4 regions of the Vibrio cidicii genome follow, and region 1 is predicted to be linked to each of the others. Evidence: predicted binding sites of a transcription regulator. Region 1 holds the regulator's gene; each other region holds the start of a gene.
What was found. Region 1 encodes CRP, which controls carbon source genes, mostly activating them, when cyclic AMP is high. Its sites were predicted from a motif close to TGTGANNNNNNTCACA; they were not measured.
Positions count from the first base shown of each region.

Region 1 (5,605 bases):
AAGGGGAAGGCGGTATCGTGCCACCGACGCCTGAGTTTGTGCAAACCGTGCGCGAGCTGTGCGACAAGCACAATGCCCTGCTCATTTTTGATGAAGTGCAAACGGGCAACGGACGTACAGGTGATTTTTATGCTTATCAAGGCCTTGGTGTGACGCCTGATATTCTCAGCACTGCCAAATCACTCGGTGGCGGCTTCCCAATTGGCGCGATGCTGACGACAGAAAAACTGGCCGCGCACATGAAAGTGGGCACGCACGGTTCGACTTACGGTGGTAACCCGCTCGCTTGTGCGGTCGCGGAAGCGGTGGTGTCAGAAGTCTCCAAGCCAGAAACCTTGCAAGGCGTGAAAGAGCGCGAAGCACTGTTTCGCGAAGGGCTAAGCAAAATTAACGATAAATATCAGATTTTCTCTGAAATCCGTGGCAAAGGCTTGTTGCTCGGCGCGGCGCTCAATGAAGAGTGGCAAGGCCGTGCACGCGACATTTTGGTTGCTGCGGGTAAAGAGGGACTGCTGGTGCTGGTGGCGGGCATGAACGTTGTGCGTTTCACCCCATCACTGGTGATTACCAAACAAGAAATAGAAGAAGGCTTGGCGAAACTGGATAAAGCAATCGCCACTCTGGTTTAAACGCCTCTCAAACAGACGCCTGTCCAGGAAGCGACGGGCGTCTACATCACTTCCTAGGTAGTAAACCTAGGGCCTTCTATGCATCTGGAGGGAGTATTGATGCTAGTTGTTCGCCCTATTGCAATGTCGGACTATGACGCACTGCACACCTGTGCAGTGGAATCGGGACACGGATTTACATCTCTGCCGGTTAATGAAGAACTGTTAACCAATCGAATTACACACTCTGAATACAGCTTTGCCAAACACAACGTTGGTGAGCCGGGCGATGAAGGCTACCTGATGGTCGGCTTTGATGCCGAAAGCGGGGAAGTTGCCGGAACCACAGGTATTGAAGCGGCGATTGGCTGGGACGTGCCTTTTTACTCGTACCACATCAGCAAAATTGTCCACTCCTCGCCAAAACTTGGCGTCAACAATGTGGTGAAGCTGCTCACTTTTGGCAACAACTACACCGGTTGTAGTGAAATTTGTACCTTGTTCTTGCGGGAAAAATTCCGTGAAGGACTCAACGGTCGCTTGATGTCGAAATGCCGCTTTTTGATGATGGCTGAGCATCCGCATCGCTTCTCGAAAACCATTTTCGCCGAAATGCGTGGTGTGTCGGATGCCAATGGCAACTCGCCATTTTGGCAATGGCTTCAGGACCATTTCTTCTCCATCGATTTCACCATGGCGGATTACCTCACTGGTATCGGCAAAAAAGGCTTCATCGCCGATTTGATGCCTAAGCTGCCGATTTACATCAACTTGCTAAGCCCAGAAGCGCAAGCGGTGATCGGCGTGGTGCATGAAAATACTCGTCCAGCGCTCAAGCTGCTTGAGAAAGAAGGTTTTACCAGCCGTGGCTACGTTGACATCTTTGATGGCGGCCCCACGGTGGAGTGTGACCTGCGTAATATTGAATCGGTACGTCACTCAGTGCGAGCGAAAGTGCGCGTTGCGGAGCACTCCAGCTCGCAAGACTTTTTAATAGCCAATACCTCATTTGAAAACTTCCGCGCCACGGCAGCCAAAGCCGCCTATGACCAAGCCTCGTCCAGTGTGATTTTGTCACCGAAAGTGGCACAGGCTCTGATGGTTGAAGATGGCGAATACGTCCGCATGCTAGCGCAGTAATGATTAAGGGAAAGACGATGACACAGTGGATTGCAGGTGAATGGGTAGAAGGGCAAGGCGAAGAGTTCACCTCCTTGTCGCCTTATGACAACCAAGTGGTTTGGCGTGGCAAAGGTGCCACTGAGCCGCAAGTCGAGCAAGCAGTGAAAGCGGCGCGTCACGCATTTCTGAGTTGGAAGAAGCTCACGTTTGCCGAGCGCGAAGCCTACGTGCTGGCCTTTGCCGAGCGTGTCAAAGCGCGCAGCGAAGAGATTGCTCAAGTGATTGCCAAAGAGACTGGCAAACCGCTGTGGGAGACGCGCACCGAAGCGGCGGCAATGGCAGGCAAAATTGCCATTTCGATCCGCGCTTATCATGAACGCACTGGCGAGTCGCAAAAAGAAGCGGCGGGCAACCAAGTTGTCTTGCGCCACCGCCCACTGGGTGTGATGGCCGTCTTTGGCCCGTATAACTTCCCAGCGCACTTACCAAACGGCCACATTGTGCCTGCGTTATTAGCTGGCAATACCGTGGTGTTTAAACCGTCTGAGCAAACGCCTTGGACGGGAGAGCTTGCGATGAAACTGTGGCAAGAAGCGGGTCTGCCAAGTGGCGTGCTAAATCTAGTACAAGGTGGTAAAGAGACTGGGATTGCCTTGTCGCAGTCCAAAGGCATCGATGGCCTGCTGTTTACTGGCAGCGCCAACACGGGTCATCTGCTTCATCGTCAGTTTGCTGGTCAACCCGGCAAAATGCTGGCACTGGAAATGGGCGGTAACAACCCGATGGTGATTTCAGAGCAGTACGGCGATCTCGAGGCGACGGTTTACACCATCATTCAATCGGCATTTATCAGTGCTGGTCAGCGCTGTACTTGTGCACGCCGTTTGTATGTGCCGTTGGGTGAAAAAGGCGACGCACTCATTACTCGTCTGGTGGAAGCGGTGCAAAAGCTTAAAGTCGACCAGCCGTTTGCCGAGCCTGCGCCTTTTATGGGGCCACAAATTTCGCAGGCGGCCGCGCGCTTTATCTTAGACGCGCAGGCCAATCTGCAGTCGCTCGGCGGTGAAAGCTTAATTGAAGCCAAAGCGGGCGAGGCCGCCTTTGTTTCACCGGGGATTATTGATGTCACTCATATCGCGGATTTGCCTGATGAAGAGTACTTTGGACCACTGCTGCAAGTGGTGCGCTATCAAGGCCTCGAGCGTGCGGTTGAGCTGGCGAATGACACCCGCTTTGGTTTGTCGGCTGGCTTAGTCTCGACCGACGATAACGAGTGGGCGTACTTTGTCGATCACATCCGTGCTGGCATTGTTAATCGCAACCGCCAACTGACAGGTGCTAGTGGTGATGCGCCATTTGGCGGACCGGGTGCGTCGGGTAACTTACGTCCGAGTGCTTACTATGCCGCCGACTATTGCGCGTACCCAATGGCATCAATGGAAGGGGCGCAAACGGAACTGCCCGCCACGCTCAGCCCGGGTGTTGAACTTTAATAACGATAACGACCTTTAGGTCTCTGACCTGCGCCGCTTCGAGCCATGAGTCGCGCAGGCTTGTTTGCTTTCAAACAATGAACGTCACAGGTTGAGGATTGCGGCGGTGATGTCTGCACGCACCGCCGCAATCCACTCCCAATACTCTGATAATGTGAACCGATACAACAAGGAGGCGTTATGACGCCAGCTGTGTTATTTGAATCGCTATGGAACGACTATATTCAACGCCTGTGTCCTTCCGCGGCAAAAGTGCATCGACTATTGCAAGAGGATGAAGCCCTGATCAACGACCACATCGCGCTACGAACGTTTAACGTCGAGCCGCTGGGCATTGAAACGCTGGCGAAGCCGTTTATCGAATTAGGCTACAAAGCGTGTGGCGACTATCTGTTTGAAAGCAAAAAATTAGTGGCCAAACATTTTGAGCATCCTGATCCGACTCAGCCTAAAGTCTTTATCAGTGCGTTGAAAATCGATGAATGCTCAGAGGCGCTGCAAGCGATTGTGAAAAAATTGGTTGCTCAAGTGGATACGAGCCAACTGCAAGGCCACGAGTTCCTTTCCGCAGGTCGCTTGTGGGAGTTGAGCTTTGCGGACTATCAAACGCTGGCAAAAGAGAGTGAATATGCCTCTTGGTTGGCGGCGCATGGTTACGGCGCGAACCACTTTACGGTCAGTGTCAATCAGCTCAAAGCATTTGACTCGGTGAAAGGTGTGAACGATCACTTACGTCAAGCGGGTTTTACCATCAATGAAATTGGTGGTGAAGTGAAGGGCACACCGGAAGTGCTGCTGGAGCAATCTTCCACGATGGCAGACAAAGTGGCAGTGCAGTTTATTGAAGGCAGTGAAATCATTCCCGGTGGTTTTTACGAGTTTGCCAAACGCTACCCGATGGAAAATGGCGATCTGTACCCAGGCTTTGTAGCCGCGTCGGCAGATAAGATCTTTGAAAGCACCAACGGTTAAGACGTATCGCGAGAACAAAAAAAGCCACCCAGGGTGGCTTTTTGCAATTTGAACGTCGATTTCTGGCGTGAAATTAACGAGTCCCGTAAACAACAATGGTTTTGCCGTGCGCAGAGATCAGGTTCTGCTCTTCCAGCATTTTCAGAATGCGGCCAACGGTTTCACGTGAACAACCAACAATCTGACCAATCTCTTGACGAGTGATCTTGATCTGCATGCCATCTGGGTGCGTCATCGCATCAGGCTGTTTTGCTAGGTTCAGCAGTGTCTGAGCGATACGGCCAGTCACGTCCAAGAACGCCAAGTCTCCGACTTTCTGGCTGGTCACTTGTAGGCGACTTGCCATCTGCGCCGACAAGCGCATAAGAATGTCTGGATTGACTTGGATTAACTGACGGAATTTCTTGAATGAAATTTCAGCCACTTCACAAGGAGATTTTGCACGAACCCAAGCAGTACGCTCTTGGCCTTCTTCAAACAAGCCTAGCTCACCGATAAAGTCACCTTGGTTCAGGTAAGAAAGAATCATTTCTTTACCTTCTTCGTCTTTGATAAGCACGGCAACAGAACCTTTCACGATGTAGTACAAAGTTTCTGCTTTTTCGCCCGCGTGGATCAGCGTGCTTTTTGAAGGGTACTTATGAATATGACAGTGTGAAAGAAACCACTCTAGTGTTGGGTCGGTTTGAGGTTTACCTAGAACCATAATATCTCACTTCCTCTGCAGGGTACGCTTGCCGCTATCCATATTTTAGCCAAGCCTTGTTATTGACTTGCTAGAATAAGAGCTCTTGATTGATGCTGCAAGCTATCTTGTGTTTCGGTTTGAAATAGTATCCTTTTTCGAAAACGATTTCTTGATTTTAATCGTGTCGAGAATGGGATTTTCTACGCAAAATTGTGCACATGATCACGGTATGAAAAGTAAGCGTGAACCGGCCTCAAATTTTAGCCAATTTTGCCTGTTTCAATCAGTTGTTGCAGGATTGGCTGTACAATCAGTTCCATAGCGAAACTCATTTTGCCTCCCGGCACCACTAAGGTATTGTGTCGCGACATAAAGGATCCGTCGATCATCGCCAATAGATAGGGGAAGTCGACGTTCTTGATGCCGCGCAGGCGAATCACCACAAAACTCTCATCTAAACTCGGGATACCTTTGGCATTGAGTGGGTTGGACGTATCCACCGTCGGCACGCGCTGAAAGTTAATGTGAGTGCGTGAAAATTGCGGGGTGATGTAGTTGAGATAGTCGTCCATTGAACGCACAATCGAATCCATTACCGCTTCGCGCGAATGACCGCGATCACGCGTATCGCGCACGTATTTTTGAATCCATTCCAAGTTGACGATCGGTACCATGCCGATCAAAAAGTCCACGTGCTGCGCAACGTTGACTTCACCATCAAC
Region 1 is NZ_CP035921.1:2,001,655-2,007,259, forward strand. Features, by position in the region: gene EWA64_RS10165 (aspartate aminotransferase family protein) at 1-629, shown strand, start outside; gene astA (arginine N-succinyltransferase) at 729-1,748, shown strand; gene astD (succinylglutamate-semialdehyde dehydrogenase) at 1,766-3,223, shown strand; gene EWA64_RS10180 (DUF1338 domain-containing protein) at 3,404-4,195, shown strand; gene crp (cAMP-activated global transcriptional regulator CRP) at 4,269-4,901, opposite strand; gene EWA64_RS10190 (phosphoribulokinase) at 5,144-5,605, opposite strand, start outside.

Region 2 (5,605 bases), 610 kb from region 1:
TCTCGCGTGCGTCTAGGTCGGTGTTTTCCAACAGCGCGGTGGCAGCCGCTTGAGCGTAAGCGCCGCCTGAGCCAATTGCGATCAGGTCGTTTTCTGGCTGCACCACGTCGCCGTTGCCGGTGATGATCAGCGACGCCGTTTCGTCGGCCACAGCGAGCAGCGCTTCGAGTTTGCGCAGAGCGCGATCGCTGCGCCAATCTTTGGCCAGTTCAACCGCGGCTTTGGTCAGATGACCTTGGTGCATCTGCAATTTGCTTTCGAAGCGTTCAAATAGGGTAAAAGCGTCGGCTGTGCCACCTGCAAAGCCAGCCAGCACTTTGTTGTTGTAAAGACGGCGAACTTTGCGCGCATTGCCTTTCATGACGGTGTTGCCCAAAGACACTTGTCCGTCTCCGGCGATGACGACTGTGTTGTTACGACGTACAGATACTATGGTAGTCACGAGCAGACCTCTTGATACTTTTCACGATGGAGTTGTTTGATATATGGGGGTGGCAACAGAGAATTCAAGAGTGAATCGAGGGCGGAGAAAGGGGCCAGCCGAGGAAAATAAAAAGGCACAAGTGATGTACTTGTGCCTAGGGCCTGTTGACCTTTTGCGGTTAAATTTTGTTCGAGATAAAAGCGTTTTAATCGCGGCGAGAGGTTTGTAGCCTAGTGATTCTGAGCAAAACACCTCTCAACAAAGAGTAAAACGCTTTTTGCGGGGGCGCCTAGCTCGAACCCTTCGGGCAGCGTTTGTGGCTCCTTTTTGCTGCGTTATCGGCTTATCATGTAGGCCCCTACAATTCAAAGCCTCTGCCTTGCACAAAGAACCCACAAACTGCTGCAAAAATCATCTCAAAAGGTCAACAGACCCTAGTAGAGCTCGCTATTTACTGCGCTTCTTTCCAGATTGCGCAAGGCTCAATTCTGGCGCGTTGCAGTTTGTGCCTGTCACGTTCAGCGTCTCTTTTAGTGGTATACGGGCCCAGCACCACGCGATACCAGTCGCTGCCCTCTTTTTTGCGGATCTTACTAGTGATGCCTTGAAAGGCGATGTCTAGCTTGCGCGCTTCAGCTTGAGCCAGCGTTTTGTAAGCACCACACTGCATGATGTAAGGAATGGCTGAGATTTCCTGCTCTTTGGCCACCACTTCGATTTCGCGTTTAGGCAGAGACTCCACGTATTGCCATTTTTCTTCTGGCGGAGGAGGCAGCTCTTTTTTCGCCGCGGGCTTAGGAGTTGGTTTGCTTTGTTGCACGACCGGCACGGGTGGCTCTGGGTCGTTATTGAGGATATACAGGCCATAGCCAAACGCGCCAACCAGCAAAATTGCCAGTAAGCCTGCGCGCCAAGGTTTTCTGTTCGCTGTGGCGGTCTTTTTTGTAGCCGGTTTTTTGGGGCTACGACCACGCCTTACATAATCTTTAGCCACGATAATTACTAGGGTCTGTTGACCTTTTGCGGTTAAATTTTGTTCGAGATAAAAGCGTTTTAATCGCGACGAGAGGTTTGTAGCCTAGTCATTCTAAGCAAAACACCTCTCAACAAAGAGTAAAACGCTTTTAGCTGAACCCTTCGGGCAGCGTTTGTGGCTCCTTTTTGCTGCGTTATCGGCTTATCATGTAGGCCACTACAATTCAAAGCCTCTGCCTTGCACAAAGAACCCACAAACTGCTGCAAAAATCATCTCAAAAGGTCAATAGACCCTAACTATGATTTATTCAGCCGGACATGGTAATCCAGAATGACAAAACAGAACAGGGCACGGGGCAATAAAAGGAAGCGACGCAACACAATGCGCCGCTTTGGCTTGGTTTAAGCGCTTAACGTACTCTCGGTGGCGCGGCACTGCCACGGATCACCAGTTGCGTTTCGAGCAGGCGAGAGCCACTGTGGATCTCATGTCCTTTGAGCACCTCAAGCATCATCAACATCGCTTGACGGCCAATTTCATAGCGCGGCTGAGAGATGGTGGTCAGAGGGGGATCGCAGTATTGGGCAAATTGAATGTCGTCAAAACCGACCACAGAGAGATCTTGCGGAACGCGCAGACCCAGTTTTTTCGCTTCTTGAATAGCGCCAATCGCCATGGTATCGCAGTGGCAGAATACCGCTGTGGGTGGCTCAGGTAACTCCAATAGTTGGCGAATAGCCTCTTTACCGCCGGTGAACGAAAACTCAGCTTCCGCGCAATAATCCGGATTCATAGTAATGCCAGCGCGTCGTAGTGCTTGCTGGTAACCTTGCTGTCGAAATTGGCACAGCACCGCAGAAGATGGGCCAGAGATTTGCGCGATGCGTTTGTGTCCAAGTTGCGTTAAGTAGTTCACGGCATCAAAGGCCGAAGTCAGGTTATCGATGTGTACGGTGGGCAGTTCAAGTTCGGGGGCGAACTCACATGCCATCACCATCGGTGGCAGGTTTTTTTGCTCCGGTTTGCTGACATCAAACGGCAGATCGGTGCCAAGCAGCAACATGCCATCAGCTTGCTTGGTGAAAACAAGGTTGACAAACGAGCTTTCGCGCCGCTTTTGCTGACCACTGTCGCCCAGTAAAACTAAGTAGCCTTGTTCCATCGCTGCGTCTTCGATACCGCGAATAATCTCGGTAAAGTAGGGGTCGCAGATGTCTGGGACAATCGTTACTATGGTTTTTGATTCATTCCGACGTAAATTTCTTGCAAGCGAGTTTGGTGAATATCCAGCCTCTAAAACCGCGTCTTCCACCCGTTTTCTGGTGGTGGCCGACACTTTTTCGGGATTCATTAGTGCTCTTGAGACCGTGGCGGTCGAGACACCAGCGAGCTGGGCAACATCCTTCATTGTCGCCATAAATTAAACCCTCTTTTTCGCCATGATTGACGTTCAATTATTGTTCTGATGCAAAATATGAGATAACCCGGATAGTCTATTCATTTCTTCAGCGAAAGTTACGGCGGAATTAACAGAATTTACATTCTTCATGTGATTGTCATCACGTTAAAAGGTAATACCTTGCAAGTGTCGACTTTCCTTTGGAGATTTTATCGTTTGCTAGCTCAAATCCTGTGGTTCAATGTCTACAATCCATCGTACTTTTTTTGCATTCGGTAACATTTCAATCGCTGGTTTTGCGCTGATTAACAATTTTTGCATCAAGACGCGGCTTTGCGTTTGCAAAAGCAGTTGCCAGCGATATTTGCCCGCACGTTTGGCCAGTGGTGACGGAGTTGGGCCAAGCACTAAGCAGGTGTCATCAAATAACGGGTGTGATTCCAGAGTGAGACGAACTTGGCGCAAGAACGCCTCACAGAGCTCGCTGTGATTAGCCTCGGCGCGAAACAGGGTTAAGAAACTGTAGGGCGGTAGTTGGGCGATGCGCCTATCTTCTAACGCACTTAAGGCGAACGAGTGATAATCTTTGGTCAGTAACGATTGCAGCAGCGGGTGTTCCGGATGATGGGTTTGCAGCAGCACTTCACCGGGTTTGCTGGCTCGACCTGCACGTCCGGCTACTTGAATAAACAGCTGGGCCAATCGCTCGGAGGCGCGAAAATCACTGCTGTAGAGCGAGCCATCCACATCAAGCAAGGCAACCAGCGTCACATCAGGAAAATGGTGCCCTTTGGCCAGCATCTGTGTGCCTATCAAGATTTGATACTCGCCGCGTCGGATCGCTTGCAATGCATCTTCCAAGCTGCCTTTGCGCCTCGTGCTGTCTCGGTCAATACGAATCGCTTTGTACTCGGGAAAGAGGTTTTCCAACTGGCTCTCTAGCTGCTCGGTGCCGACGCCAACGGTGACTAACTGGCTAGAGCCGCAGCCTTGGCACTGGTGAATCACCGGCTGCTGCGAACCGCAATGATGGCAGCGGATCTCGTTGCTGTATTGGTGGTAGGTGTAGTAGGCATCGCAGCGTTTACATTCCGCAATCCAGCCGCATTGGTGGCACATCAGTGCAGGGGAGAAACCGCGCCGATTAAGAAACAGCATCACCTGATTGCCCGCTTTGAGATGGCGGCGCATTTCGACAATCAAGGGGGCAGACAAGCCGCTTTCCAGATAGAGCCCTTTGACATCCAGCACTTGATTGCGTGTTGGTACGGCAACGCCGGCTCGTTGGGTTAAAGTCAGATGGTGGTATTTGCCGCTGAGCGCATTGTGTAGCGACTCCAGAGCTGGCGTCGCCGAGCCGAGGATGATCGGAATATCTTCTTTGGCGGCGCGCATCACCGCCACATCGCGCGCGTGGTAACGTAGGCTATCTTGCTGCTTATAGGAGGTATCGTGCTCTTCATCGACGATGATCATCCCCAAGTCGGCAAACGGCGTGAACAGTGCCGAGCGAGTGCCAATCACAATGCCGGCCACTTTGTCGCGCGCGCTCAGCCAAGCGTTGAGACGTTCAGTGTCGTTCAGACCCGAGTGAATCACCGCCACGGGGACATTAAAGCGGCGGCGAAAACGGTTAATGGTTTGTGGAGTTAAGCCGATTTCCGGCACCAGTACCAGCGCCTGGCGACCTTGGGATAAAATCGGTTTGATCAGGTTTAAGTACACTTCGGTTTTACCCGAACCTGTTACCCCCTCAAGCAAGAAGCTGGCAAAGCTTGTCTGGCACTGAATGGTGGCGATGGCGATCGCTTGCTCTTGATTGAGTTTCGGCTTGTCGTTCTCATTTTCAATCGCCTCGCCCCAAGCTTGGACTTGCGGCGTTTTGTCTTGGCTTTCGATCCAACCTTTCTCTTCGAGGGCTTTGAGCACTGTGGAGGTAATCTCTTCATCGAGAAAGCGCTGATGACTAACCGGGCCATCGGCGAGCATTTTCATCACACGCGCCTGTTTGACCGCACGGCCAAAATCCTGCATCAACTTGCTTTTGCCTTGTTCGGTTAACTGCCACTCCTGCAACGTGGCAAAATCGGCCGCTTTGCCTTTGCGCAGCGCGGCGGGTAGGGCGTTGTGCAGCGTTTCTCCCAGTGGATGCTGATAATATTGGCTACACCATTGCAGCAGGCTGTAAACCGGCGCAGGCCAGAGCGGTTGGCTATCGAGCACTGCTTTGATCGATTTGAGTTGCTCACGCGGAAAATCTGATTCCTGCACCAGCGCCGTGACAATGCCAACCAATGTCTGCCGACCAAACGGGACGCTTACCCGACCGCCGATAATCGGAAACAGATGACTGGGCACCAGATAATCAAACTGTTTATCGAGGGGGACAGGGAGGGCAATACGGGCAATGGATGGGCGCATAAGGTGGCGTGAGTAAACAGAAAAATAATGACTGACAGTCTAAAGGAAGCGGCGGACAAATTCGAGACGCGATGGCTGATTAAAAAACTAGCGCAAATAGGCGCAAATAGGTTGATCCGTTTGAGCCGATTCATTACTATATCGCGCCTTAAGATATGGCTTCGCACTAGCGAGCGCGGTATCTAAGAGTTCATTTTTAACTACGTGTGGTGTGCGGCAAAGGCTCGTATAGCGACACGGCCTACTATTTGAGGTTATCCCATGAAAGCTGGTATCCACCCAGAATACAAAGAAGTAAACGCAACTTGTTCTTGCGGCAACTCTTTCGTTTTTAGCTCTACTCTAGGTAAAGACGCTATCCACCTAGACGTATGTGACAAGTGCC
Region 2 is NZ_CP035921.1:1,390,454-1,396,058, reverse strand. Features, by position in the region: gene hslV (ATP-dependent protease subunit HslV) at 1-442, opposite strand, end outside; gene EWA64_RS07330 (SPOR domain-containing protein) at 876-1,421, opposite strand; gene cytR (DNA-binding transcriptional regulator CytR) at 1,810-2,817, opposite strand; gene priA (primosomal protein N') at 3,019-5,220, opposite strand; gene rpmE (50S ribosomal protein L31) at 5,482-5,605, shown strand, end outside.
Region 2: cytR (DNA-binding transcriptional regulator CytR) is a predicted target of CRP. The motif match lies at 2,949-2,964, and genes of this name have one in related genera.

Region 3 (5,605 bases), 270 kb from region 1:
ACTCGACCCCACAGCTCACCATTCATAAAGTTACCAAGGCGCCCAACACCGAGCCCAAACGGCACTAACGGTGCGACAAAATCTGCGACGCCAAAGAAGGTGCGGCCATGCTTCTTGGCATACCACAACATCGCAGTAATCACACCAAGCAAACCGCCGTGGAATGACATACCACCTGTCCAAACCTTAAACAAATACAGCGGATCAGCTAAAAACAGGTCAAAGTTGTAGAAAAGCACGTAACCTAAACGTCCGCCGACGACCACGCCAAGAAACCCTGCAAACAATAGATCGGAAACTTGTTCGCGGTTCCAGCCACTGTTGGGCTTATCCGCACGGCGATTGGCCAGCCACATAGCAAACATAAAGCCAACCAGATACATCAGCCCATACCAACGGACGGAGATCGGGCCAATGGAAATCAACACAGGATCAATATTGGGAAAGGTCAGATATCCCTGAGACATAAATAAGTACTCTTTAATGTTAACAGCTGGAGAAAATTCGAATTAGAGTAACATGGTGAGTGCTACAAACATTAAAAACAGTGCAAAGATTTTTTTCAGCACCGCCGTGGGGAGTGTAGTCGCCCATTTGGCACCAAATCGTGTGGTCAGCATCGATGTCCCCGCAATCGCCGCCAGAGCGGGAAGATAGACATAGCCGATACTGTAATTCGGTAGACCTTGAGCTTGATAACCATGCAAAATAAAACCGCTCATTCCCGCAATAGCAATCACACAGCCACACACCGAGGATGAACCGACCGCTTTACGCATTTCGACCCCGTGTCGGTTGAGAAACGGCACCGAAAGCGAACCGCCACCGATGCCAGCCAAGCTTGAAACCACGCCAATGCCACTGCCATACACCATTGTCAGAAAACTCCCTGGCATGGTTTTCTGCGAAGTAACGCGAATGGAGCGAAACATCTGCAAAGCAAGAAACAGAACAATGACACCGAATACTTTCGGCAAGTATTGGGTAGGGATCCATTCAGCAATATTGGCACCAATAAAGCCACCCACCACCACTCCGGGCATCAACCATTTAACCACGAACATGTCGACATTACCCAACTTGAGGTGGTTAAGCGCGGACGAGCCCGAGGTAACAATAATGCTCGCAAGGGAAGTCGCCAGCGCCATATGCATACTCAGCTCCGTGGAAATTCCCGCCCACGGCAATAGATAAAGTAACGCCGGAACCACAATCAGCCCGCCGCCAATTCCCAACAATCCCGCCATCACACCGACAAAAGCACCTAGTGCCAACAAAAGCATCAACAACTCAATGTTCACAAAAACCTACTCTACTTTTTACCAGCACGAACAAAGCCAGCAAAATCATGTTCAATAAAATGCGCTCGCATCATCTGGCTAATTTCATCGCCATACGACATGTCGAGCGCGCGTTGCGCCAGTTGTTGTAAATCACTGAGCTGACTGTGGCGAATCAAATACTTAATCCTCGCCACGTTAGAGGTGTTCATGCTTAAACTGCGATATCCCAAGCCAAGCAACAGCAGAGCTCCAAAAGGATCACCCGCCAATTCCCCACAGATACACACGGGTAACTGGTACTTTTCACACTGTTGGCGGATCTGCCTGAGCACTTGCATCACCGCAGGATGCATGGATTCGTAGACATCCGCGACCCGCGAATTGTTCCGGTCAACCGCCAATAAATACTGGGTTAAATCGTTGGTTCCCACCGAAACAAAATCGACCCGTTTGGCGATGACCGGGATCAAATACACCATTGACGGCACTTCGATCATAATGCCGATTTTTGGCCGCTGGACTTGCGGTGCAAATTGCAGCACGTCTTGATAGGCTTGCTCAATTAAACGAACGGCATCATCCAGCTCCCGCACGCCAGAAATCATCGGCAACAAAATGTTGAGATTGTTGTGCTCAATGCTGGCACGCAACATCGCGCGCACTTGAATGAGAAAAATATCTGGATGATCTAAAGTAAAGCGTATCCCACGCCAGCCAAGGAACGGGTTATCTTCTTCAATTGGTAGATAGGGCAGCGCTTTGTCTCCACCGATATCTAAAGTGCGCATCACCACTCGTTGGTTAGGGTAGCTGTTGAGAATAGCGCGGTACTGCTGCCATTGCTCCTCTTCGGAGGGGAATCGGTGTTGCAGCAAAAAGGCAATTTCAGTGCGATACAATCCCACACCATCCACGCCAGAGTTAATGGCAATATTGCTATCGGCACTGAGCCCTGCATTCAGGAGTAGCTCTACCGATACTTTATCCAGCGTTTGCGCAGGCTCCGCCAACTCTTGGTTGACGATGACATGCAGTTCGGTCTCTTCCGTGATCAGATTGCGGTATTCACGCAATATCTGCTTGTTTGGCTCTAGGTAAATTTCACCAGTGTAGCCATCAACAATCCCCTTTTTGCCATGAACTTCTGCCAGATTGAGATTGGCCCCCATCACTGCAGGCACGCCTAAGGCGCGCGATAAAATCGCCGCATGCGAGTTTGCCGCCCCTTCAAGAGAAACAACCGCCAGTAAGTATTCTTTAGGAATGGAAGCGAGCAGAGAAGCCGTCAGCTCATGAGCAACCAAGATCACCGGACGATCAACAGGTTGCAACTCATGTTCACTGTTGTGCAGAAAAAAGAGCAATCGTTGCCCAAGCTCACGCACGTCTTGCGCACGCTCACGCAAATAGACATCCGACATACGGGCAAAGCGGTTGGAGTAGCTTTCCACCACTTGGCGCAGCGCCCAGTCTGCGCGATCCCCCCGTTCGATATGCTTTTTCAAATCGGTGCGTAACATGGGATCATTGAGCAAATGGGTAAACAAGTCGAATATCGCCAGCGCATCTTTGTTGATTTCGCTGTCGAATTTTTTACGCATACGCCGGAAATCAGCTAAAGCCGCTTCGATCGAGACCAGCAGCCACTCTTGCTCACGCTCTTTATCCAGAGTGGACGCCGGACACACCTCAGCAAGCTGCGGCTGAGAGTTATCAAACCAGAACTCGCCAATCGCGACGCCACTGGAAGCGGCAATACCTTGAATCGCAGCGGGTTTAGAGGAAAGGGACCAGTGCCCTTGGCTTTGTGCATGCGCGATCAACACCGCTAACTGCGCAGACAAGGTCACCAGAAATGACTCTTCCATTTCATTAAACAGGCGCGGTGTTTTCTGCTGGATGACCAACACCCCAAGCACCTTTTTACGGTGAATGATCGGCGCCCCAAGAAAGGAGTGGTAAACCTTTTCGCCTAATTGAGGAAAATATTTAAATGCAGGATGTTTAGACGCTTCGGCCAAGTTAAGCGGTTCGGCACTGCGCTTCACTAAGCCCACCAACCCCTCTTCAAAACGAATGTGGATACTATCTCCCTGGAAAATCAGCCCCTGTGTTGCCATTAGCTCCAGGCGCTGCCTCTCCTCATTCGCGAGGTAAATGGTGCAACACTCCGTGTTCAATGCTGTACAAGTTTCTCGAACTAAAATGTTCAATGCCTGATGAACATCTTCGACCCGAGAAACTTTTTCAACTATCTCCCTTAGTTGGCTCAGCATAGTTATCCTCTGCGTTTGCTTTTCTTACCTTTCACCTTACGTTCTCGAAAAGGCATAGCTAAAGAGGCGAACTCTTTCATCGCCCGACGATAAACATCGCGTTTAAATGAGACCACTTGTCTAACCGGATACCAATAGCTCACCCAGCGCCAACCATCAAATTCAGGAGAGCTTCCTCTTTGCATATCAATCCTGGATTCATCACATTCAAGACGCAAAAGAAACCATTTCTGTTTTTGGCCGATACAAACAGGCTTAGAGTCCCAGCGAACCAGACGTTTTGGTAGTTTGTATCTTAACCAGTGACGACTGCTCGCTATAATCTTAACATCTTTGTGTGTAAGACCGACTTCTTCGTACAACTCGCGGAACATGGCCTGTTCTGGAGTTTCTCCATCATCAATTCCCCCTTGAGGAAATTGCCAAGAGTGTTGCCCGTATCGCTTAGCCCAGAAGACCTGACCATGGTTATTGCAAATCACTATACCAACATTCAGCCGGTAACCATCGCCATCTATCACTGGCTAACCTCTAAAATAAATTTTTATTACAGTGATTTTTCCACATATCCCCAGCAGTAGCAAACTTACTGATGTGATATCGCTAAGATTTATCGCGTTTCGAGCTTTAGTGCATAACTTTACAGCGATATAGTAGTTATCAACACAAGATTGAGACATAACCCACATTTATTCACCTTTTCTGTGAATAACTTTGTGAAGAATGAGAAAAAAGCCTTAATGCTAGGAAGAAAAAATAAACTCATTTTAAAAGGCATTAAATGAGAAATAGAAAATAAATATTATTTATTAAATGCTTAACGACCCAACCCCCACTTAAAATAGCCGCAAAACCCTGATGATCTTTTAACCACAAACAGATCGCTCAAAGATCATACAGCGACCAGTTTATCCACACTAAAGTGGGGGAAACCCAGAGTCCATCCTGAAAATCAAGCCTCTATTTGCATCCAAAGCACTGTTTATTGATCCATGAACCTAAGTGACTAGCAAAACAAGCACAGAATTCTGTGGATAACTTGTCTAAAGATCCCGAAATAATGCTTTTTGATCGATTTTCACTGCTTCCCAAACCATATTTTTTGCTAAAATGGCGCTTTTATTTGCCAGAGCCAACTATCATGAAACCCGTTCCCCAGTCAGAACATGAGCTCCTTGAGCGCGCGAGACAAATTGCAGGACTTAGTTTTGCAGAACTGGCAGAAGAAGCGGGCATGGCAGTTCCCGAAAACCTCAAGCGGGACAAAGGGTGGGTCGGACAACTTCTAGAATGGCACTTGGGAGCCCCAGCAGGTAGTAAACCACAACAAGATTTTTCTGAACTGGGAATTGAACTGAAAAGCATCCCTGTCAGTTACAGTGGCAAGCCTTTGGAAACCACCTTTGTATGCGTCGCGCCTTTAACAGGGATTCATGGTCTTACGTGGCACAACAGCCATGTGCGCAACAAGCTCTCTCGCGTACTATGGATTCCAGTCGAAGGTGAGCGAGAAATTCCGCTCGCCATGAGACGAGTCGGATCACCACTAATTTGGTCTCCCTCAGCCGAGCAAGAAATTATCATACGCCAAGATTGGGAAGAGTTGATGGAACAGATCGCTCTTGGCCAGTACGATCAAATTTCCGCGCGACGTGGCGAAGCACTCCACTTGAGGCCAAAAGCCGCAAATAGCCGTGCTCTGACCGAAGCATACAATGCAAACGGCAAACCGATCAAAACTCTACCCAGAGGCTTTTATCTGCGCACTCAATTTACCGAACAGATACTCAACAGCGCATTCATTGCGGCCGTTAATGAGGAGTAACGGCGATTTCGATGTCACAATAGAGGCTCGCTTTAGGGCTGCAGCACTCTTCGTAAGCGTTATGCAAACGCAGATACGCTTTATCGATCCCAAGTCGCACCAGTTCGTCTTTAACCTGCTCCAATGAGGTAAAATGGATCGGCTCATCACCATCGATGATCGGTTCAAAATGGTGCTTGTATTCCACCGCTAGTGAGTACTCATTGACATTCGATCGACCA
Region 3 is NZ_CP035921.1:2,272,324-2,277,928, reverse strand. Features, by position in the region: gene lgt (prolipoprotein diacylglyceryl transferase) at 1-467, opposite strand, end outside; gene EWA64_RS11490 (sulfite exporter TauE/SafE family protein) at 510-1,301, opposite strand; gene ptsP (phosphoenolpyruvate--protein phosphotransferase) at 1,313-3,559, opposite strand; gene rppH (RNA pyrophosphohydrolase) at 3,562-4,080, opposite strand; gene mutH (DNA mismatch repair endonuclease MutH) at 4,701-5,384, shown strand; gene EWA64_RS11470 (DUF6482 family protein) at 5,371-5,605, opposite strand, start outside.
Region 3: rppH (RNA pyrophosphohydrolase) is a predicted target of CRP. The motif match lies at 4,232-4,247, and genes of this name have one in related genera.

Region 4 (5,605 bases), on a different replicon from region 1:
GAGAGTAGGTAGAGTTTATAACGTAGCCGTAGTGAACGGCTGCTGATGGAGTGGTCAATGCCGTCAATTTTTTGATAGTAACGCAGCGCGCGGTTGTGATCGCCAAACGCATCGCAAAGGTTACCCATGCCGACAATCGAGGTTACATATTCATCGATAAACCCGTGTTCAACGGCAATATTAGAGGAAGAGATGTATTCATTGAGTGCGGCGGTATAGTCACCACTGTCGACCAATCGTTCACTCAGGCTGGCTTTAACCGTGAGAATATCTTCGGCATCGTCAGGTAATTCAAGTAATTGCAGCGCTTGGCGTAACTCGTCAATGCTCAGTTGTAACTGCTTTAATTCATAACGGTACTCTGCACTAATAATGTAGCAGTGCGCGCGCTCTTTGCGGGTGGAAGCAACATGCTGGCGAACATGATTCCAAAGAATAATGGCTTCTTCTCCGGCCACGGAGGCGGGATCAAAACCTGCATCGGTGACTTTATTCAGCAGCTTTTCCATGCTTCTTTACCTTTGTTTTTTTTCTTTGGCTCTCTTCCAACTGCTCAAGTGTAAACGGAAAAGTGAGAATATCGTGCAGCGTGATTTCGGGTAGGGCGCCGTTTAATCCTTTACGCTTCCAAGGGTAGATACTCAGGATACTGGAGAATATGGCGAACAGTTCTTCGGCCGCTTGTTCCTTTTCGCTGATGAGCATCGCCACACGATCGGCGCTCAAACGAGAAATCAGATCTTTGGTGGTGGAGAGGCTGTGCGCCAGTTCAGTACAAACGTCTAGGTAAGCCGCATCACTGTGGCGTATCACGATAACGGCATGGTTGCCCTTTTTCAGTTCGGTTTTAAACAGGACCAGTTGTTCCCACCAATATGTCTCAGACACAACATTGGAAAATTGTTTTTCCGGATCATATTCGTGCTGCGCGCGTATGCGGTTGATCAGTTTGCGTGCACGCTGCTCCAGTTGTCTTTTTGAGCCACGAGCTTTGTCCATGCTGACGCGGCTGGTTTGTTCTCGGAGCATTTGCAGTGAGTGGCGGCGATATTTCTGAAACGCTTGATACGCCAACTCATAATTGCCTTGTTCTTCGGCGACTTTAGACTGCTGAAAACAAATTTGGCTGAGTAGTTCGCCATTATCAAAACGAACGGCGGACGCTTCTGCTTGAGCGAGCAGTTTCGCTGCGTTGAGGGTATTTTTACGCAGTAGTTCTAAGCGAGCTCGGCTGATGTAAGAGTGGGCTTTCATCCAGGTAAGGTCGTGCTCAACAGCGAGTTCATGCGCTTTTTGCGTTGCCTCATCGGCGGCATCAAGCCGTTCTAACCCAAGTAAGGCCAATCCACGAAAATCCCAGATTTCGGCTTGCCACGTTTTGTCATGGTAATCCTTCAGCACTTCGGCCGCACCATCCAGCACAGTTAACATTTCTACGTAATTGTTGAGTAGATAGTAATCCCAAGCCAGCAAAATACGTGCTTTGCCTTCCAGCCAATCAATGCGTGCATTATTGGCGACTTTTACCGCGAGTTCATGAGTGGCGGCGGCCAGTTTGTAGTCTGTCGTAATGCGCCAAACATTGCCAAGGCCAATCAAAGCCTCAATTTGGATCTCCACCTCATCAACCAGTGCGGATTGCTCGAGGGTGTTTATCCAATACTGCTGGGCGGAGTAATACTTGGCTTGTCCCCAGTATTGCAGGGCGTGAAGGTGGAGAATTTCTGGAAGATGATCGTCGTTATCTAAGCGGTTTTGTTTGCTGTAAGCGTCTTTAACAAATTTCAGCCCACGGCGGTAGTCCATCAAGTTCCAACAGCACTGCGAGAGGATCAGCAGTGCGCGAATTTCACCTTCAGGGTAGAGAATCTGTTCCGCACGGACGTAGCACTGTTCAGCGACTTTGAATACCGCTTCTGGCTCTTGATTGATGCGAGCCTTGAGCTGTCTGAGTTCTGTATCTAACTGAAATTGGCTTTTATCCAAAGTGTACATCCGTGACAGTAAAGAGGGCGTCTAACACTTTCATTATATTGACGTGTCAAAAATTAGCACTATATCCGGGCTTATTTGTTCCGCTCGCTGCCGCTGGGTTATGAATAATGGGCGTTATTTCACATTCTTAACTCAGGTTGAACCTTCTACAGTGCTGCATTAGGACAAAAGCTGCTTGAGTGTCAGTGGCTTTTCGGTCACTCCGAGCCGCTGTGCCGCGGTTTGCCCTTGTTTGTCTTGATAGCATAAATTGTGCCACGCTCTGAATATGTCCAGCAGCGACAAAATGCCTCCGGGGCGGAGTTTACGTCTTGGCTCGTTGATAAAGCTTTCAAATAGAACTTGGAAGCGACGCTGGAAGAATGCGATGTTGCGCGTAGTGGCGGTATTAAACCATTGTTCGGGATGGTTATTATTGCCGGCAAGATAACAGATGCCTTTTTGTACGTCGCCTTGATTGGCAATCGCCCAGCGATCACGCCACCAGCTCATATAGACAATGTCGACTCGTTCAAAAGGCTGATCCATTTTCCAGTCCGCATCTTCTTCAACATACATCAGGTCAACATTCTGGCTCTTGATCCGTGAGAGGCAAACACTCAGTGCCGCAGATCGCAGCAATGGATCTTGTGGCATGTAAATAGAGACACGACAAGCGTCGTTGCACATATCCAACACATGAAGGTAGTGAGCGTAAGAGGTGTAAGGCGGACGAACCACCGCACCTTTTGACGGATAGTTAAACACCGTCATGTTACCCATCGGGTCTTCTACGTTTCCGCGTGCCAGAATGGTTTGATATTTCTGATCAATTCGCTCGCGCAAATAGTTTGACGGTGCGCCAGTCGCTTCTTTGGCTTCGGCAACGTATTCAGGGGCAACAAAACGAGAAATCGGCTCGTAAGGGTTATGATCCACCGAGCCTAAAGGTTGTTCATTGGCCGAGTAGTTGACGTGCTGGCAGAGAATGTAGCCGGACTGGGCTTCACCAGAGGCGATCCAGTACACGCCGTTATCACTGTTCGGCTGTAGCGAAACGTAATGGGAAGCAAGATGATAACTTTGTGCATGGTTGACCCAGCGCGCATCAATGGTGGCCAATTTGCGGCGGCAACGGCTGGCAATGTGGTCGACATGATCGTAAAACGTTTTGGGATTGATGTGAAGCTTGCGGCAGATCTCTCGCACTGAGTAACCCGTAAACAACAGGCCCATCAAGTTTTCTTGGAATTGCAGCTTTTTATTTGCCCCAGACCATTTATCGACAAAGGTCGATTGACAACTTTTGCAGCGATATCTTTGTCGATCGCCACTGTAGCCAAATGCATGGTAGAGATGTTTGTGAGTATGAACGGATAGGCCAAAGTTGGCGCAATCGTCGTTGCGGCAAGCAGGCAGGCCGTCGCTGTGAAGCTGACGCAAGCGATGCAGCTCGTTCAGCACTTCACGGTTGTTAAGTAAGGGGGGGAAAGCTCCACATTCACGGCAGACCATCGCTGGACGCTTAGGGTTCGCATGTTGCAAAACGTATCGTTTTGCATCGCTCAGACCAAAGTTGTCACACGCCAATGTTTTACAAAAGTTGAGTTGTAACCCATCTGCGTCTTTTGGCAGTTGGCCGTTAGACACGATCACCCCCTCGGGATTATTCGGATGGCCGAGCGAACCCGGCCAAAAGTTTAGAGATTGATTGCTGTTTCAAGAGCCACTTTCATCATGTCATTGAATGACTTCTGACGATCTTCTGAGCTCAGTTTTTCACCACGGATGATGTGGTCAGAAACGGTCAGAATAGTCAGCGCTTTGGCTTTGAGATCTGCGGCTACGCCGTAGATGCCCGCCGCTTCCATATCCACACCTAGAATGCCCAGTTTTTCCATCTTTTCAAAGATATCAGCTTCCGGGGTGTAGAACAGGTCGGCAGAGAACACGTTACCCACTTTAACAGGTACATTTTGCGCACGTGCTTGCTTCACCGCTTCTTCAAGTAGGCCGTAGTCTGCTAGAGCAGCAAAGTCGTGGTCGTTAAAACGGATACGGTTCACTTTAGAGTCAGTTGATGCGCCCATACCGATAACCACGTCCATTAGGTTTACGTCGTCACGTACCGCACCACAGCTACCGACACGGATAACATTCTTAACGCCATATTCAGCGATCAGCTCGTGTACATAGATACACGCGGATGGGATACCCATACCGTGGCCCATCACAGAGACTTTTTTGCCCTTGTAAGTACCAGTAAAGCCAAACATGTTACGAACGTCACAAACTTGTTTTACATCTTCCAAAAAGGTTTCTGCGATGTATTTAGCGCGAAGTGGATCACCCGGCATCAGGACGGTTTCAGCGAAATCACCAGGTTGTGCGTTAATATGTGGGGTTGCCATAGTCTTCTCCAATATTTCTATTGAGGTAATTGTCATCAAAATGAATTCTAATTACCAATTCTGTTGAAACTGTTTCTGTTCGTTGAGGCAATACTAGCTAGATAAATGGATATTCCATGAGACAGGGCTCACAGATTGCTTTGATTTATATCTCCGTGCCTCTATTGATAACTAAATGTGTTGAAAGCAAAAAGGCAATCGATTTGTCTTAGGCAAACCAGTAGTGAACTTGGCTTGCTGTTAATGATATTGATGTAATTGGCTGTCTAAGCTCACAAGGTATTAACCTTGTTAATCATAAAGTAACCTATTCTGTTTGCGAAAAGCTGGATGTATACAAAAACAAATCTTGTATAACTCATGATTTTTTTGCTATATCTATACAGGAGATTTTTTTGTATAAGGTGTGGTGTGATGGAAAAGACAGGTATCAAAGTTGGCGTCAGCGCCTGTGTGCTTGGCGATAAAGTCAGATTTGACGCTGGACACAAACTGAGCCGATTTGTTGTTCAGGATCTTGGTGCTTATATGGATTTCGTTTCTGTTTGTCCGGAAGTGGGGATGGGCATGCCTGTGCCACGCCCGACAATTCGTTTGGTCTCGGACGCCGAGCGCATTGCTTTAGTGGAAACCAAAAATCCTGACAAGGATTACTCGCATGCGATGTTGGCCTACGCCGAACAGAAAGTATCGCAATTGATGGATCAAGAGTTGAGTGGTTATATTGTCTGCGCCAAATCGCCAACCTGTGGTATGGAAAAGGTCAAGGTGTACAAACAGCATGGCGCGGAGAAAGAGGGAGTCGGCTTATATACGCAGACTTTGATGCGCAAAATGCCGTGGTTGCCGGTAGAAGAAGATGGCCGACTGCATGACCCGGTATTGCGTGAAAACTTTATCACCCGCGTTTATTGCTTACATGATTTCAATCAGAATATTGGCCGCGTGCGCACACGCAAGAGCATTGTCGATTTCCACTCACGCTATAAACTGACCTTGATGGCCCATCATCCGCAATCTTATCGTGAGCTTGGTCGTTTGGTCGCCGCGATTGCTGAGTATGACTTGGAAGCCTTTATTCCCTTATATCGCGAGGGTTTGATGCGTGCATTGACCCATCGTGCTAGTCGCAAAAACAATACCAATGTGTTGATGCACTTGCAGGGCTATTTTAAGAAAGTGCTCAATAAAGAGCAGAAAGCGGAATTGGCGCGAACGAT
Region 4 is NZ_CP035922.1:1,134,500-1,140,104, reverse strand. Features, by position in the region: gene EWA64_RS20615 (GGDEF domain-containing protein) at 1-509, opposite strand, end outside; gene EWA64_RS20610 (tetratricopeptide repeat protein) at 490-1,986, opposite strand; gene EWA64_RS20605 (hypothetical protein) at 2,155-3,624, opposite strand; gene deoD (purine-nucleoside phosphorylase) at 3,675-4,385, opposite strand; gene EWA64_RS20595 (YbgA family protein) at 4,800-5,605, shown strand, end outside.
Region 4: deoD (purine-nucleoside phosphorylase) is a predicted target of CRP. The motif match lies at 4,503-4,518, and genes of this name have one in related genera.